DNA from 2 places in the Rothia sp. 27098_8_161 genome. Region 1 is predicted to be linked to the other one. Evidence: riboswitches for the same ligand, from Rfam matches in the RefSeq annotation. Region 1 holds a riboswitch; the other holds the start of a gene.
What was found. Region 1 has a riboswitch for thiamine pyrophosphate ahead of O3648_RS00765 (bifunctional hydroxymethylpyrimidine kinase/phosphomethylpyrimidine kinase). Riboswitches for the same ligand answer to the same signal wherever they lie in the genome.
Positions count from the first base shown of each region.

Region 1 (6,388 bases):
GGCGGTGTACAGGGTCATGCCCCGGGTCGAAATCCACTCGGTGAAGGATTCATAGATTTCTTCGGCGGTGAGGGGGTTGCTCTTAAAATCGCGTCGATTGTAGTCGCCGGGATTCTCACCCAGCGTGGGAGAAAGAAAATTCAAAATACTCATGAGGATTCCAGTCTATCGGGAATAGCGCGGGTGCGGGGGCGTTATCGTTACGAGGGAACAAACGGGTACTCGCGGAGTGTTTGCGGGGTGTTCGCTGCATCTTTGCAGGGTGGTTGCGGTTCCTTTGCGGAGCGTTCCGGAGGTGCGGTGCCGCGCTAAAGCGGGAATTCCCAAAATTCGTGTAGTGTAGAACAAAGCACTAAAAGTGCAGTGGTGCAAAAACTTGGTGCTTAGAAGGTCGAAAACACAGACCTCCATGTCGTATAAATTGCCACCTAGGTTCAAGTCCTCCGATTGACGCCGGCTCATACCGTGCGGTTGATACACGCCCCAAAATACGTTGCATAAATAACGACACACCCCACCTAATACACTCTTAGTGTTGCGTGCCACATTGATAAAGGAATAGGGTAAGAGAAAGGAGAAACGTTGAATGACTGAATGCAATGATGACAAGGCACAAGAAAACGTTGCGCGTGAAGAATCTACGCATGAAGAATCCATGCATAACAAAACTACGCAGGAAAAAGCCGCTCAGAAAAAATCTGCACAGGAAATAACCGGCAGCGAACTGCGCAAGGCCGAAGAGGAAGCCCTCAAAAAGCGCCTCGCCCTGCGTGTCACTGCGCCCGGACACAAATACCCCTGGCACCGCTGGGCAATCCCCATCGTGGGTGAAGCTACCGCAGGTATCGGCGCAATCCTGATTCCCGTCATGGTAGGTCAATTCATCAACCAGTACATCGCAGGAAAAGCCACCGACGCCTGGCCCATGTTCTGGGTAGTTGTCGCATCCATCACCTTCATCGTGATTAACGAGTTCTTCGGCTGGGGTACCTCCATGACCCTCAGTGCAGAACTCGGCCGCGATTGGCGCATCTACATCAACCGGCTCATGGGCAAAACCCGAGCCAGCGTAGACTCCGGCGAAGCGGTCACGGTCATGAACAAAGATGTACGCCGCATTACGGACGTCTACTTCTCACTGCCGCTATTCGTTAACGCCATGATCATCGCGACCCTCGGTGCCGTGCAGCTCTGGCTCATCAACCCCGTCACTGCGGTCGTCACCCTTATCGGCACGCTCATTGTGGTCGTCGTCATCGCCTGGTACTCGACCTTCCTCGAATCCAAGATTGGCGAATACCGCGAAAAGGACGGCGAAGCCTCCTCACGCGCCTCCGACATCGCCACCGGTCTGCGCACCATCGCCGGCCTCGGCGCCGAAGAACAGATACGTGAACGCTACCACCGCGGCACCGCCGAAGTCTTCGACAGCTACATGCGCTACGAAAAGACGCACCGCTGGATGTACCTCATCCGCGCACTGCTCGGCGGTGCCGTCACCCTGCTCGGCATCGGCTTCGCCCTCACCGGCCACGTCGAAAACGGCCGCTGGGTCTCCGACACGCCCGCTGCGTCCCTGGTGACCGTCGCCTCCATTATCGCGATGATGGGCGGCCCCATCTGGATTACCCAGAACTTCCTCACCGCATGGCGATACGCCAAGATTGCGCTCGCCAAGGTCGCCCGCCTCGAAGGTCACGCGGGCGTACGCCAGGGCGTGCTGAAGAGCCCGCGCACCGATGAAGAAATGGCGCAGCTGGCACGCGCCGTACAGGCAGTCGAGGCGAGCACCTTTGAGGTGTCCGTACCCGTCGCTCCCACCGGCGCTAGCAACCCGCGCATCGTGTACGTCAACCCGCGCGACTACAACCTCACCGCGCAAGACTACGCCGAGGCGCTTGCCCGCACCCTGCGACGTGGGGGAGAGGACCTCAAGGACGCTACCGGCCGCCGCGTGCTGCTGAGCGAGCCGAACCCCATGATTTTCGCCGGAACCCTGCAGGAGCACCTGCGCCTGGGCACCGTGCCGAACCCCGACGAGGAGCTGGCACAGGCAAAGGACCAGGAGCTGCTGAAGATTACCGACTCCCGCGAAATCGCCTACCGACTGGGCGGACGCAACCCCGAAGACTACTTCGCCGCCCGCATCACCAGTGAAGGCGCGAACCTCTCCGGTGGTCAGCGTCAGCGTCTGGCACTCGCCCGTGCGCTCGCACAGGATGCGCAGGTGCTCATCCTGACTGAGCCGCTGAACTCCGTGGACGAACCCAGCCAGCGCTACATCTACGATGCGATGGAAACCCAAATCGGTAGCGACCGCCTGCCCGTCGGTTATCCCGGCCTGCTACAGGATTTGGAGCAGGTCTACGTTGTCTCCACGACCGCGGAGACGACCCGCCGCATGGAACGCGACGGCTACCCGGAAACCACTCAGAATCAGGAGGTGAACTAGCATGGCAAAGCAGCTCCCCATCGAAACCCCCGCTTATGTGGCACGCCGCATGTGGAACTACCTCGCAGTGCATAAGGGGCGGGCCCTCTACACCTTCGTCATCTACATGGTCAGCACCCTCATGGGTGCGGTGGTGCCCCTGCAGATTGGTGCCACTGTGGACGACGTGGTGGCGGGCAAGTTCTCCAGCTACCCGTGGCAGCCGATTCTGATTATCCTGGCGGCGTTCATCGTGCAGGCGATAACCCTCATGGTCTCCTCGTACAGTGCGGCCCGACTAGGTGCACTCGTCACCCGTGACGCCAACCAGGACACCCTCGACGGCACCCTCGATCTGGACGCACGCACCGTGGAAGAAGCCGGTAGCGGCGACCTGCTCACCCGCGTGACCGACGACCTGTCCTCGGCAGCAAACGCTGTCAGCACAGACCTTCTCGGTGCAATCTACGTGATTCTGTACTTCCTGGTTTCCACGATCTCTCTGGCGTTTGTGAGCCCAGCAATGGGCCTGATCATGCTGCCCATGATTGCCGGTCTGGCGCTCATTATGTCGAAGATGCTACCGCTCATGGCGGCACGCAACCAGGCCACCCAGGAGCGCGTGAGCGACCTCAACAGCGTGCTGACCGAGAATATTCGCGGCACATCCACGATCCGTGAGCTGGGCGTTCACACCGCCCGCGAGGACGCCTTCGCCGGCGAGAACAAGCGCCAGTTCGCCGCGCAGCTGGGCATGGTGCGCATCCGCCAGCTGTACTTCACCGTGGACGCTATCAACGCTTGGATCCCCACGGTTCTGTGCATGCTCTGGGGCGCCGCCTGCGTGGCTCTCGGCTGGGCAAGCTGGGGTGCCGTAGCGACCGCCTCGGTCATGGTTTTCAGCCTGCGAACCCTCGCCGACATGCTGAACCACCACGTTAGCAACCTGCGCATCATGCTCGTGAACATGGGCCGCGTGTTCGGCGTGGTCTCCTTGGCGAAGAAGCAGCGTGAGGAGCGTGCACAGCACCGCGCCGAAGCGTTCGCCGCCGTGTCTGATGAAGCCGTGAAGAACCCGGAGTATGCCGTTGACTGCTCCCACGTCTCGTACGGCTACTCGCCGGACGCTCTCGTTCTGGAAGGCATCAACCTGAAGATTCGCCGCGGCGAAGCGCTCGCCTTGGTGGGTCGATCCGGCTCGGGCAAGACCACCCTGGCTCGTCTGATTGGTGGTTCGCTGACCGCCTTGGACGGCACCATTAACGTGATGGGTCGCCCGGTGGGTCACGGCGACTTCCCGACCGATGCCGCCACCGACGGCCGCCCGCGTCTGCTGGTCTGCACCCAGGAAGCACACGTCTTCTTCGGTACTCTCGCCGATAACTTTACGGTGGTCGTGCCGGATGCAACCGTCGAGCAGATGCGCGAGGTACTGGACGCTATCGGTGCCCGCTGGTGGCGCGACCTGCCGCAGGGCATGGACACCGTCGTCAGCGGCGCGGATTCGCCTCTGACCCGCGACCAGATTCAACAGCTGGCACTGGCACGTATCGTGCTTGCTGACCCGCACGCCGTGATTCTGGATGAGTCCACCACCCAGCTGGAGCTCGCGGACGCAACTGAGTCCCTGAGTGCCGTGCTGGCGAACCGTGCGGTGCTAATCATTTCGCACGATGCGCGTATCGCCTCACTGGCTGACCGTGCGGTCCTGTTGCACGAGGGCAGGATCATTGCGGAGGGCTCCCCGGCAGAGATTTTCGCCCTGACCTAAGCCCGGCAGGTATGCCCGTCTGATAGCGCCCGGTACTGTCTAAAGCGGTACCGGGCACTGTCTTTTAATGGGCGAGTTCTGGGTGGGGTGTGTGCTGAAACCTGCGCTGGAAAAACTGAGCTGGAGTGGTGGTGCAGTACCGCAATGCTTAAACGAAAATTTCGGAGAGAATCACTTGTCACCCACAAAACTTTCAGCTAGTGAGAATCATTGTGATAACCTGGCAGAGCGATATGGGGTGCCTTGACGCCATGCCCCTTCACCAGCACAAAGTCTTCTGATAGGTGCACCCGGTGAAGTACATGCTTCTCAAGGCTGAGAGAATCACCCATTGAACCTGCTCTAGTTCGAACTAGCGAAGGGATTATCGATAATGGCAGAGCAGCCTACCGTGCGCACCAGCACACCCGCCACGAACACCGCCGTTGGAACCCTCAACGTGCCGAGGGTCCTCTCCATCGCGGGAACCGACCCCTCCGGCGGTGCAGGCATTCAGGCGGACCTCAAGTCCATTACCGCTTCCGGCGGTTACGGCATGTGCGTGACCACCTCACTGGTCGCCCAGAACACCTGCGGAGTGCGCGAAGTATTCACCCCGCCCCTGGAATTTTTGACCGCGCAGCTTGCCGCTGTTTTTGATGACGTCACCGTTGACGCCGTGAAAATCGGCATGCTCGGGGACGCAGATACGATTCGCACAGTCCGCACCTGGCTGAGTGAGCACCCCGTGCCCGTGGTCGTGCTCGACCCGGTCATGATTGCTTCTAGCGGTGACCGCCTGTTGCAGGCGGAAGCGGAGCAAGCGCTGCGCGACCTCGTGCCGCTCGTAGATGTGATTACCCCGAACGTTCCGGAGCTTGCCGTGCTCTGTCAGAAAGAGCCCGCCCAGACGTTTGATGAGGCTCATGAGCAGGCGGCGAACCTTGCGGCGGATACCGGAACCACCGTGATTGTGAAGGGTGGCCACCTGCACGGTGAGGACGCCGGTAACACCGCGGTCTTCCCGGATGGCACCTGTGCGCATGTGCGTACCCCGCGCCTGGAAAGCCGCAATACGCACGGCACCGGATGCTCCCTGTCCTCCTCGCTGGCAACCCGCCTGGGCGTGGAACTGCTACAGCATACCGAAGCCGCAGAGCACGCTGCAGACCAGCAGCTGACCAGCGAAGACACCCACCGCGCCCTGCAGTGGAGCACCCGCTGGCTCCACGAATCCATCGCCGCAGGTGCCGGATTGCAGGTTGGCTCCGGTGAGGGCCACGGCCCGGTGGATCACGCCGCTCGTGCCCGCCGTCTGGAGGCTGCCGCTTCCTCGTACCCGTGGCATCACCTGCTCGCCACCACCGACTCTGAGGGCAATACTCTTGACGGCACCAGCCCGGAGCGTCTGCTGCCGGTCAGCCCTGTGCCCGCTGGTAAAGCCGTCGTAAAGCCCGCCGGTCCGTGGACCGCCGCCCTCTGGGCAGCCGGTGGCGAAACCTGGCACCAGATTCTGGACCTGCCCTTCGTGCGTGCCCTCGGTGAAGGCACCCTCGACGAGGACCTGTTCGCCTTCTACCTGGACCAGGACGCCCTCTACCTGCGTGATTATTCGCGTGCGCTCGCGACTCTCTCGGCGCGTGCTGATACCGCTGCGGCGCAGGTGCACTGGGCAGCCGGTGCGCACGAGGCGATTGCTGCCGAATCGCAGCTGCACGAGGGCTGGTTGGCGAACCGTGCGCGTCTCGGTGGCGCCTCGCCGATTACGATGGGGTACACGAATTTCCTGCGTGCCTCTGCTGCCGGTGATGATTACGTGGTCGGTGCCGCGGCGATTCTGCCCTGCTACTGGCTGTACGAAGAGGTGGGCGCTGTGCTCTCCTCACAGAATCACGCGGACCACCCGTACGCGGAGTGGTTGAGCATGTACGGTGGTGAGGATTTTGCCGCGGATGTGGCCCGTAGCCTCGCGGAGGTAGAGCGTGCGTTTGAGGCGGCTTCACCGGCTCAGCGTGTGCGTGCGGCGCGGGCGTACCTGTCGGCGTGCGTGTACGAGCGTGAGTTCTTTGATCAGGCGCACCGAGCATTGCGTTAGTTTGCCGGGCGCTGCGCTAGGGTAGCACCGGAGCCAGCTCGTAGGTGCTTTAGGTACCGATGCTTTTAGGTGCCGGTTTTTTGGCTGAATACTGCCTCAGCATGGTGCGAGA
Region 1 is NZ_JAPWAL010000001.1:192,654-199,041, reverse strand. Features, by position in the region: gene O3648_RS00780 (RNA helicase) at 1-153, opposite strand, end outside; gene O3648_RS00775 (ABC transporter ATP-binding protein) at 587-2,452, shown strand; gene O3648_RS00770 (ABC transporter ATP-binding protein) at 2,454-4,202, shown strand; TPP riboswitch at 4,427-4,584, shown strand; gene O3648_RS00765 (bifunctional hydroxymethylpyrimidine kinase/phosphomethylpyrimidine kinase) at 4,576-6,276, shown strand.

Region 2 (6,388 bases), on a different contig from region 1:
GTCGGTGATGGATTTGGCGAATCCGTTGATGGGTTCGTTTGATAAGGTGTCGACACTGCGTGTTGATAATGATGACGCGGGTATGCAGGAATTGACGAGCCGTATTACGTTGGCGATGATTGAGCAGCTGGTTGGTCGCGGTGTGATGCTGCATGCGGCTGTTATTGGTGACCCTGAGTCGAAGCGCGCTGTGGCGCTGGTGGGTGTTTCTGGTAGCGGTAAGACGACTGCATCGCGTTTCTTGGGTTCGAAGTTTGCGTACCTGACTGATGAGACGGCGATTATTTCAGATGAGGGTGTTGTGTCGCCGTATCCGAAGCCGCTGTCTGTGATTGTTGACCCGAATGCGCCGAAGGATCAGCAGAACCCGGTGGATTTGGGTCTGAACGTGGTTGATCGTGATGACCTCAGCTATAAGCTGTCGCGTATTGTGTTCATTTCTCGTAATGAGTCGGCTTCTGAGCCGTATTTTGAGCGTGTTCCGCTGCATGAGGCTCTGGTGTTCTTGAGTGAGCAGAGCTCGGGTCTGGCGCGTCACCCTGAGGGTGTTGTGTCGCTGGCTAAGCTGGTGGAGCGTTGCGGTGGCGTGTGGCGTCTGGTGTACTCGGAGGTTGAGGATACTCTGCCGCTGGTTCAGGATCTGCTGAATGGTGGTGAGCTGCCAAATGCTGATGAGGTTGAGAAGCTGGAGAAGTACACGGTTGAGGATTACCTGCCGGGTGTGTTCTTGAACGGTACGATTGCGGTGTCTCGTATGCCGGGTACTTCGGGTGTGCGTGTGGGTGAGGACGGCCCGTTCTTGCTGCTGCGTGATACTGAGCTGAATGAGCTGTCTGATTTTGCGGCTGAGTGCTGGCTGCAGGCTGAGGGCGACATTTCGTACGATGACCTGTTTGCCCGTCTGGCTGAGATTTTTGAGGGCCTGCCTGCTGAGGCGTATGACGAGAACTTGCGCGCCCTGGCGGCTGGTTCGATGTTGTGGGTGCGTGCGATTGATGATCCGCTGATTGATGACGCAACCTGGGTTCAGCTGAGTAGCGATGAGGTTCTGGACGATGAGGACGACGTGGTGGAGAACTAGCGCCACTGCGGCTCTCTAGCATAGCTCTCTGAGCTCCGCTTGATAAGCATTGCTTAAGCACAAAGGGAGGGGCGGGTAGAAGATAATTCTTCTACCCGCCCCTCCCTTTGTGTTCGCGGAATTGCGTTTGCAAGGTTGCGTTTGTGGGACCTGCAGGACGCTTAGACCCGCGGCACATACCCGAGCAACCTTACCGGGTGGCCTTATTGGGTAGCCTTGTCGCGGCGCTTCTGCTCACGGCGAGCAGCACGCACACGCAATGCGCCCGGCGCCTTCACCGGCAGTAACAGGAGCAAACCCGCCACCACAACAATCAGAATACCGAGCACACCCCAAATCTGTGCTCCCATGATGCTCACGCACAAACCGAACAGCATCGGTGCCAGGAAGCTGGTAGCGCGACCGGTGGTCGAGTACAGGCCGAACAGCTCACCCTCAGTGCCAGGCTCGGCAAGGCGAGCCAGGAAGGTGCGGGAGGCCGACTGTGCCGGGCCCACGAACAGGCACAGCAGCAGGGCGCATACCCAGAACACGCCAGGCTGAGGGAAGAACAGCAGCGGGGTAGCCGCCAAGATAATTCCGACCAGTGAGATAACAATAATTGCCTTCGGGCCTAGGTAGTCATCCAGGTAGCCGCCCAGAATAGCACCAACTGCGGCGACAGCGCTACCGGCAATACCGAACAGGATCACATTGGAAGTGCTGAAACCGAACGTACCCGCAGCGAGAATACCGCCGAACGTAAAAATACCGGACAGGCCATCACGGAACACTGCCGATGCTACCAGGAACCACAGGGTCTGCGGGGACGTCATCTTCAAGCGACGAATCGTGCGCCACAGTGCCTTATATGAGGCGAGCAGGCCGCCTTGACGAGCCGGGGAGAAATGCTCCAGACCCAGCTCCAGGAAACGCAGCTCGCGGGTGGGCAGCACCTCCGGTAGGAAGCGCTTGCGGGTGCGCATACGCACCAGCAGCGGCAGGCAGAAGACCAAACACCAGGCGGCAGCGAACAGCGCAACCGCACGGATATTCAGGGCGTTATCGGTGGTTAGGCCGAGTACCTGAGGGGTAAGCACAAACCCCCACAGCACCACAGCCAGTGCCAGGATGCCGCCAATGTAGCCGGCCGCCCATCCGGCGCCCGAAATCTTGCCGATATTTTCCGGATGGGAGATACGCGGCAGCACGGCATTATAGTTTACGTAGGCGAACTCGCTGAATACGCTCGCAGCAGAAATCAGGGTGACACCCAACCATAGGTACTGTGGAGTGGGGGCCACGAAGAAGCAAGCCGCCATGGAACTGACCAGCAGCATGGTGTTCACGCCGAGCCAGAAGATGCCGCGGCCAGACTTGTCGTTACGCTGACCGGTGACCGGCGCCAGGATAGCAATAAGGAAACCGGCGATAGTCAGGCCCAAAGACAGCGCCGAGGAGGTCTCCTCGGGAGTGCCGAAGTAGCTACTGGTCAGGTACACGGTGAAGATGAAGGTCGTCATAATCGAGTCGAAGCTCGAGGAACCAACATCCCACATGACCCAGGAGGTGACCGAGCGGCGGCTGTTTGCGTGGTCAATGACCCTACGCGGAGCCTTCGCCTTAGGGCGAGAAGAAGAAATAGTCATAGTTGTGCTTTCAGATGCCGAGGCGAAGCTTCAGCGTACCGGTGGCATGAAGCCGGCTGAAGTAGAGCGGGCGTGCTGAAAATGGAACGCCAGGCGGTACGTACCGAGTGAAGATACGTACCGCCTAGCTCATAACTATCGCGCGGAAGGCGACAAATCTCATTAGAAGAAACGACGCTGCAGGCGAGCAATACCGAAGCTCGCCACAGCACCTACGACGGAGGTCAGAACGGTCCAGAGGATGACCTGACGCAGGGTATCTTCAGACTCCTGGGAAATGGCGGGAGGCTGGTTGCCGGTAGCCTTGGTCCAGGCTGCGCTCAGGCCCTTGCCGATCAGGGCTGCTACGCCCATGTTGATACCCGCAATAGCAAGCTTAGCGACGGGGTTCATGTGTATCTCCTTAGCTGTATACGATGTGGCGTCCTACCCGTGAACCTCTTCGGGGTTGGGTGAGAAAAGAGCGCCACTCCCTAGCGTATAGGGTTTAAGGCGTTTGTGCCGCCTGGGAGCCTCTCCGTCCCAAAATTGTATGCCGTTCAATTCTGTAATGTGGGCAGACGAAGGGAACAAAAAGCGGCAAATTGGCATGAACAGCCAGACACGCCTACAATCAAACCTGGGTTCCCGCCCACACCACAACGGTACGGACAAAGAACCCCACACGACAGGGGAGCGCCACCACGGCGCTGAGAGTGCTAAGCAGACCCTCGAACCTGATCCGGTTAGTACCGGCGTAGGGAGTCGAATTTCTTCTCAATGCCCTCGTCCATTAAGAGGACGAGGACATTCCCCTTCCAACGACGGAAGGACCACCTATGTCACAGAACGTAACCCCCGCCTCCCAGGTACCTGCACAAGCAGAAGCGAAGAAGCCGAACCTGCGCTGGCGAGTTAACGAGATCGTTATTGCCGCAGTTATCGCAGTAGCCTGCGCCGTCATCTTCTGGATCTGGGACATCGCAGTTAGCCCCGCAACCAAAACCGCACTCGTAGCAGCACCCGAATTCCGACCCATCATCGGCGGCGCGTGGCTGCTTGGCGGCACCCTCGGCGGCCTGCTTATCCGCAAACCCGGTGCAGCACTCTTCTGCGAAATCGTCGCAGCATTCATCTCCGTGCTCTTCACCGGCGGCGCATGGAGCGGTGAAATCCTGCTCGCAGGCCTCTTCCAGGGCATCGGCGCTGAAATCGCCTTCGCAATCTTCCGCTACCGCCGCTGGAACGCAACCATCGCCATCTTCGCCGGTGCACTCTGCGGCCTGTTCATGGGCGGTAACGAAATCTTCATCTACTACCCCGACATGGAACCGGTCAAGGCAATCATCTACGTAGCATGCTCCGTCATCTCCGGTGCAGTCATCGCAGGCTTCCTGGCGTGGATTCTCGTGCAGAACCTCGCCAAGACCGGTGTGCTCTCCTCGCTGGCATCCGGCAAGACCCGCCGCTAACCACCAGCAACTAGCCACCAACAAGTCACCACTCGGCACACTACAGCAGCCACATAAAAGGCTAAGGAAGCATCATGGAAGCAACACCGCGCGGGGCGCGCATCGAGCTCAACAACTTCAGCTGGCATCACCCCGGACGCCCAGAACCCGTCATCAGCGGACTCAACCTCACCATCAACCCCGGTGAAAAAGTCCTGCTACTGGGCACCTCCGGCGCCGGCAAATCGACGCTCCTGCACGCCATCGCCGGTGTGCTCCACGATGACGACGGCGAATCCGCCGGCGGCACCATCACCATCAACGGCAAAGAACCCGGTGAAGCACGCGGCACCGCGGGCATGATGCAGCAGGACCCCGAATCCTCCATCGTCATGGCAACCGTCGGCAACGACGTCGCATTCGGCCCCGAGAACCTGCGCGTACCCCGCGAAGAAATCTGGGGCCGCGTCACCGAAGCCCTCACCGCCGTAGGGCTCAACAACCTACCCCTCGACCACCCCAGTAGCGCACTGTCCGGCGGACAGAAGCAGCGCCTCGGCCTGGCGGGCATCCTCTCGATGCACCCCGGCGCCATGATCCTCGACGAACCCACCGCCAACCTCGACCCCGCCGGTGTGCGGGAAGTACGCGACAGCATCCTCTCTGCCGCGGAGGCGACCGGCGCGACCCTACTCGTCGTAGAACACCGCGTGAGCATCTGGGCACCGCACATGGACCGCATTATCGTGCTCGGCGCAGGCGGCACCATCACCCACGACGGCGCACCCGACACCGTGCTCACCGAAGCACGTCAAGACCTCATCGACGCGGGCGTATGGGTACCCAACTACGTGCCGCGCGCACCGCAGACCGGCAGCGATAACCAGAGCGGCGAGGCTGTAACCGGCGAGGCGCTACTGCGCGCCGAAAACCTCAGCATCACCCGCGCACAACCCACCCCCAAACAACGACGCGCACGCCGACGCACCATTAAACACCTCGGCGACACCCCCGCACCCGCACCCATCGACCTGCCCGTACTCCGCAGCGGCATCAACCTCACCCTGCACGCCGGCGAACACCTCAGCGTGCTCGGACCCAACGGCGCCGGCAAATCAACCCTAGCCCTCACCCTTGCAGGGCTCCTCACCGCACCCGACGGCACCCTCACCGCCACCGATGCGCTATGTAACCACCACGGTGACGGCGAGCGAGAAAACAGTGCCCACTGGGACATCCCCACCTGGACCCCCGCCCAAATGCTCAGCCGCATCGGCTACGTCTTCCAAGAACCCGAATACCAATTCATCCGCGGAACCGTACGTGAAGAACTCGAACTCGGCCCCCGCCGACTCGCCGCACTCACCCGCGAACCCCTCAACGAAGACGACCTCGCAGCCCGCACCAACGAGCTTGCAACCCGCCTACGCCTCACCCACCTACTCGACGCCAACCCCTTCACCCTCTCCGGCGGCGAAAAACGACGACTCTCCGTAGCCTCTGCACTCGCCACCGCACCACGAATCCTCATCCTCGACGAACCCACCTTCGGCCAAGACGCACGAACCTGGGCAGAACTCGTCGACCTCATCCGCGAACTACTCACCAACGGCACCGCCGTCATCTCCATCACCCACGACGAAGACTACACCGCCGCACTCGGCGGCAATCACATCACCCTACCCGCCCTCACCACCCCCGGAAAGGAGAACGCATGAACACCGACTTCTTCGGCACCATCGACCGAACCAGCTACTTCAGCAACCTCAACGCCGGCGTAAAACTCATCGTCTCCTTCACCCTCATCATCGCCGCACTCATCGTGCGCGACCCCCTCACCTCCGGCATCCTCTTCGCCCTCGAACTGCTCGGATTCATCCTCGTCGGATTCCGCCCCGTCAACGTTCTCGCCCGCTTCTGGCCCATCCTCATCGCCGTCATCACCACAGGCTGGTCCGTCGCCATGCTCAGCGCCAAAAGCGGCACCACCATTCTCGACCTCGGCTTCAACAGCATCACCACCGACTCCGCCGCCGTCGGTGCAGCCATGATGATCCGCTCCCTCGCCATGGTCCTACCCACCCTCGCGTTCGTGCTCACCACCGACCCGACCGACCTCGGCGATTCCCTCGCACAAACCTTCAAACTGCCCTCCCGGTTCGTGCTCGCCACCGTCGCCGCCCTGCGCCTCGTCGGCATCCTCTTCGCCGAATGGAATGCCCTCGGCCAGGCACGACGCGCCCGCGGAC
Region 2 is NZ_JAPWAL010000006.1:21,452-27,839, forward strand. Features, by position in the region: gene O3648_RS03725 (septin family protein) at 1-1,081, shown strand, start outside; gene O3648_RS03730 (MFS transporter) at 1,285-2,709, opposite strand; gene O3648_RS03735 (DUF4235 domain-containing protein) at 2,872-3,102, opposite strand; TPP riboswitch at 3,369-3,469, shown strand; gene O3648_RS03740 (ECF transporter S component) at 3,528-4,160, shown strand; gene O3648_RS03745 (ABC transporter ATP-binding protein) at 4,235-5,857, shown strand; gene O3648_RS03750 (energy-coupling factor transporter transmembrane component T) at 5,854-6,388, shown strand, end outside.
Region 2: linked by a shared signal. The riboswitch ahead of O3648_RS03740 (ECF transporter S component) and the one ahead of O3648_RS00765 (bifunctional hydroxymethylpyrimidine kinase/phosphomethylpyrimidine kinase) in region 1 are both predicted to bind thiamine pyrophosphate.